Regions from separate parts of the Kroppenstedtia sanguinis genome, predicted to be linked through region 2. Evidence: riboswitches for the same ligand, from Rfam matches in the RefSeq annotation. Region 2 holds a riboswitch; the other holds the start of a gene.
What was found. Region 2 has a riboswitch for S-adenosylmethionine ahead of JOD24_RS01325 (homocysteine synthase). Riboswitches for the same ligand answer to the same signal wherever they lie in the genome.

Region 1 (2,474 bases), on a different contig from region 2:
ACAATGGCAGACACCACTTTTTGCAACCAAGGTTGATCCCAAAGATTTCCTCGCTCGGTCACCACTAATAGGACTCCCAGCGGAATCCCGAACAGGGCCGTAAAGAAGGTGGAAATGCCCACCATATAAGCAGTTTCTCCTGTGGCCTGCCACACGGACGGCCAATCCACTTCATGAAACATGTGCCTTCCCCTCCACCAATTCCACATCTTCTCCGATTTGGTTGAGGAGACGATTCACTTCCCCCGGCTCCCCACTGATTTGGACGGAGATCCGTCCGCTTTCATCCACTTCCCCATCTAGGCTCCGGAGGGTCACCCGGGAACTACTGACAGCAGGGCTCAGGATTTTCCACACTTGATCCCAGCGGGGAAAATCACAGCGAATCACGGTCTTTCCAGGGGAAGGGGAGTCCTGTACGCCCGTCCTTTCCACCCGCAGTTGTTGGACAAATTGGCGGATCAGGGAATGACTGGGCTGTTTGAACACCGAGTCTACCTCCCCGGATTCCACGATCCGTCCGTCATCCATCACGGCTACTCGGTGGCAGATCGATTTCACCACACTCATCTCGTGAGTAATCAACAGCAAAGAGATGCCTGTATCCCGGTTGATCTCCTTGAGTAGTCCCAAAATGGATGAAGTGGTCTCCGGATCGAGAGCGGATGTGGCTTCGTCACACAGCAAAACGTGGGGATCGTTCGCCAAAGCCCGCGCGATACCGACCCGCTGTTTTTGCCCCCCAGAGAGTTGGGCGGGATAAGCTTCCGCCCGGTTCGCCAGACCTACCCGTTCCAAAAGGGCATCCACTTTATGACGAACTTCCTGTTTCGGCCGGCCCGCCACCTCAAGAGGAAATGCTACATTCTCCCGGACTGTGCGCGACCAGAGCAAATTAAAATGTTGGAAGATCATTCCGATTTTCATACGGGCGGCTCGCAGTTCCTTCTCTCCAAGGTTGGAGATCAGTTGCCCATCCACACGGACCTCTCCACGGGTGGGGGTCTCCAGTCCGTTCACCAGCCGCAACAAGGTGCTCTTGCCTGCACCGCTGCGACCGACGATCCCGAAAATCTCACCCTTTTGCACCTCGAGATCCACATCGGTCAATGCCTGCACCGGTTCGTTATCTCTCAGGGTAAAGGATTTACTCACGTTCTTCAGTTGGATCACGTACATCACCACCCCATATAAAAAGTCCTTTCCTCAGACAAGGAAAGGACCGATTTGCGATCACGGATCCTTCCTCTCATCTGTCAGAACCTTCAAGTTCTGCAGGAATTGGCACCTTAACCATCAAATCGGTCGGTTGCCGGGCTTCATCGGGCCAGTCCCTCCACCTCTCTTGATAAGAGAAAAGCGATGTATTCAAATGTTAGATGTGATGATATCATGACCCACCCATCACGTCAACGGAAGATATTCCCTCCCTGGGATCAGGGCTGTTGATTAATCCCAAAGTGGATGATAGGAACGAAACGATCCTTTCGCTCTTCCTATTGCCCCCCATCGTAAAATATGGCTTGAGGGGACGAGGATATGGTGAGATAGCTACGATCTCTTGCAAAGAACGATAGCGAGACCCGGGAGCGGAAAGCGACCCTGGCGAGACTTGTGCCCTATGGGTGCAAAGGCGAATCAAAGCCCCACCATCCTGACCTTAGTTCCTGCCTAAAATATGGCTAATCAACACGCCTGCCCTGGGATATAGTTACTAACAGAACCAACCCTCACCCCGCACTGCCTACTGTTTCAGATGTTTTTCGGGAGATTACATTTACTTTACATTTGCGCCGAAAATCACTAATCCGGCGGCAGATCTCTTATAATAAAGATATCAAAGGAGTATGGGAGGTGCCCCAGATGAACTCACCCGCAGTTGGCAAACCCTTTTGGTTGGGCATTTTCAACGCAGCGTGTTTGAGTGTCCCGCTGTGGTTGCTCTTGTATCTGTCCCTGCGTCTGATGTTCTAATGGGAGCCACATTCCATACCCATGCTTCAGATGCTTCTGTTCCCATTCCCATTCCATATAAACATTGCAAAAGGGTTGCCTATGTGGCAACCCCCTTTTTTTCCGTTCCATTTATCTGGCACCGCTTCCCGACAGAACCACCCAAACCGTGCGCCATAAAATTTTCATATCCAAGGCAAGGGACTGACTGCGGATATAGTACATATCCAACTGGAATTTTTCCTCTGGAGTTGACTCATACCCTCCGTTCACCTGTGCCCATCCCGTCAATCCCGGCTTCACTGATAAGCGCTGTTTGAAGCCCGGAATCTCCTGGGAAAACTTCTCGGTAAAGACATGGCGCTCCGGCCGAGGGCCAATCAGACTCATATCCCCTCGCAACACATTGATCAACTGGGGAACTTCATCAATCCGGGTCTTACGGATGAACTTTCCGACGCGTGTGACCCGGGGATCATTTTTGGCCGCCCATTGCGGTCCGTTTTTCTCCGCATCGGTCC
Region 2 (2,474 bases):
GCGGACTCATACAATTCCATTCCGATGAAAAGTCCTTTGCCCCGCACTTCTTTGATGGCCGAATTTTGAATCCTTTTCAGTTCAGCCATGAAATACTCTCCCCATTCTCGGGAGCGTTGGACCAGGTTCTCCTCTTCCAGGACATCCATGGCGGCCACGGAGACGGCGCAGGCCAAGGGGTTTCCGCCGAAGGTGGAACCATGGGATCCGGGTTCAAACAGGCCGAGGATCTTCTCATCGGCGGCGACGGCGGAGATGGGCATGACGCCCCCGCCGAGGGCTTTCCCCAGAATGTACATGTCCGGTTTCACCTCTTCCCAGTCACAGGCGAAGAGCTGACCCGTCCGTCCAAAGCCGGTCTGGATCTCGTCGGCGACGAAGAGGACGTTGTTCTCTTGACAGAGAGCGGCGGCTTCCTTGAGATAGTTCTCCGGGGGCACGATCACGCCGGCCTCCCCTTGGATCGGCTCCACCAAAAAGGCGGCGGTGTTGGGAGTGATCGCTTGTCTCAGGGCTTCGGTGTCGCCATAGGGGACGATCTTGATCCCCGGCAGCATCGGTCCGAAACCCCGTTGATATTCCTCACTGGAGGACAGGGAGACGGCAGTCATGGTGCGGCCGTGAAAGTTTTCCTCGCAGGCGATGATTTCCGCCTGGTTTTCAGGCACCTTCTTTACATCGTAGGCCCAGCGACGGACAGCCTTGACAGCGGTTTCAACAGCCTCCGCACCGGTATTCATCGGCAAGACCCGCTCTTTGCCTGTGAGTCGGGCTACTTTTTCATAAAACAATCCCAGTTGGTCATTGTGGAATGCACGTGAGGTGAGCGTCACCTGGTCCGCTTGATCCTTTAATGCCTGGATCAGTCTGGGGTGGCGGTGACCGTGATTCAGGGCGGAATAGGCGCTCAGCATATCCATATAACGCTTCCCGTCGGCATCTTTCACCCATACCCCTTCCCCTTCGGAGATGACGATGGGGAGCGGATGGTAGTTTCGGGCTCCGTATTTGTCAGTGAGATGGATCAATTCCTGGTTACGCGACATCGGAATCCTCCTTTGGCTACACTCAATTCGCCGCCGTGCCGGGCGGCGGGGATCCATATTAGTGTATCATCAAGACCCCGAGAGAAGAAGGTTTTCCGGCAAAACGGATAAACATTGGCCGGCGTTGGTAATCATGCATAGCTCCCCATGGAAGTGGGAGATGAAAAGGGTCTTCACTGACCCAATCGGTACAAAATCCTCAGGTTTCGGAGCTTGGGGACAGGGCGTCGTTCACAAATGGAAATTGGCTGTTGACGATCCGGGAAACCCCCAGTATAATAAAACACAAGTTTTCAGACTGGAATAACCTCATATGTTTGCAAGACGCTCTTATCAAGAGAGGCGGAGGGACGAGCCCGATGAAGCCCGGCAACCCCAGTCACCCAGACCGGAAGGTGCCAATTCTTGCAGAGCCCCAGAGGCTGCTGAGAGATAAGAGAAGGGTCTGTTTTGTGTATGAACAAAACCTCTTCTCTGACTGGGAAGAGGTTTTTTAATTTCCTGAGGAGGCGATTGTTATGAGTGAAAAAGAGCAATCATTTCGTCCTGAAACCTTGGCGGTCCATGCAGGACAGGAGCCGGATCCTGTCACCCATGCCCGGGCAGTGCCGATCTACCAGACCACCTCGTACACCTTTGACAGCACCGAGCATGCAGCCAATCTCTTTTCGCTGGCGGAAACAGGAAATATCTACACACGGATCATGAATCCGACCCAGGATGTGTTTGAACAGCGGGTGGCAGCGCTGGAAGGGGGCGTCGGGGCATTGGCAGTCAGCTCCGGTCAAGCGGCGATCACCTATTCCATCCTGAACATCGCCGGATCCGGGGATGAAGTAGTAGCGTCTAGCAGTCTGTATGGTGGGACCTATAATCTATTTCACCACACCTTACCCAAATTAGGCATCCAAGTACATTTTGTCGATCCATCGAAGCCGGAAAATTTCAAACAGGCGATCACGGAGCGGACGAAAGCGATCTTTGGGGAAACCATCGGAAACCCCAAGGGAGATGTACTGGACCTGGAGGCTGTGGCAAAGGTGGCTCATGAAGCAGGGGTACCATTGATTGTCGACAATACTTTCGCCACGCCCCACCTGTTGCAACCGATCCAATTCGGTGCGGATATCGTCGTTCATTCGGCCACCAAATTTATCGGCGGGCATGGAACATCGATCGGCGGCGTGATCGTCGATTCTGGTCGATTCGACTGGAGCAACGGAAAATTCCCGGGATTGGTGGAACCGGATCCCAGTTATCATGGGGTCTCCTATACAGAGGCTCTGGGGGAACAGGCCTACATCGTCAAAGCTCGGGTTCAGCTGTTGCGGGATCTGGGAGCCTCACTCTCCCCCTTTAATTCATTCCTGTTGCTCCAAGGTTTGGAGACCCTCCACTTGCGGATGGAGCGGCACAGTGCCAATGCCC

Region 1: linked by a shared signal. The riboswitch ahead of JOD24_RS06075 (methionine ABC transporter ATP-binding protein) and the one ahead of JOD24_RS01325 (homocysteine synthase) in region 2 are both predicted to bind S-adenosylmethionine.

The regions. Positions count from the first base shown of each region.
Region 1 is NZ_JBNPXF010000007.1:58,954-61,427, forward strand. Features, by position in the region: gene JOD24_RS06070 (methionine ABC transporter permease) at 1-182, opposite strand, end outside; gene JOD24_RS06075 (methionine ABC transporter ATP-binding protein) at 172-1,173, opposite strand; SAM riboswitch class I at 1,247-1,355, opposite strand; gene JOD24_RS06080 (sugar transferase) at 2,086-2,474, opposite strand, start outside.
Region 2 is NZ_JBNPXF010000001.1:289,635-292,108, forward strand. Features, by position in the region: gene JOD24_RS01320 (ornithine--oxo-acid transaminase) at 1-1,046, opposite strand, end outside; SAM riboswitch class I at 1,374-1,485, shown strand; gene JOD24_RS01325 (homocysteine synthase) at 1,565-2,474, shown strand, end outside.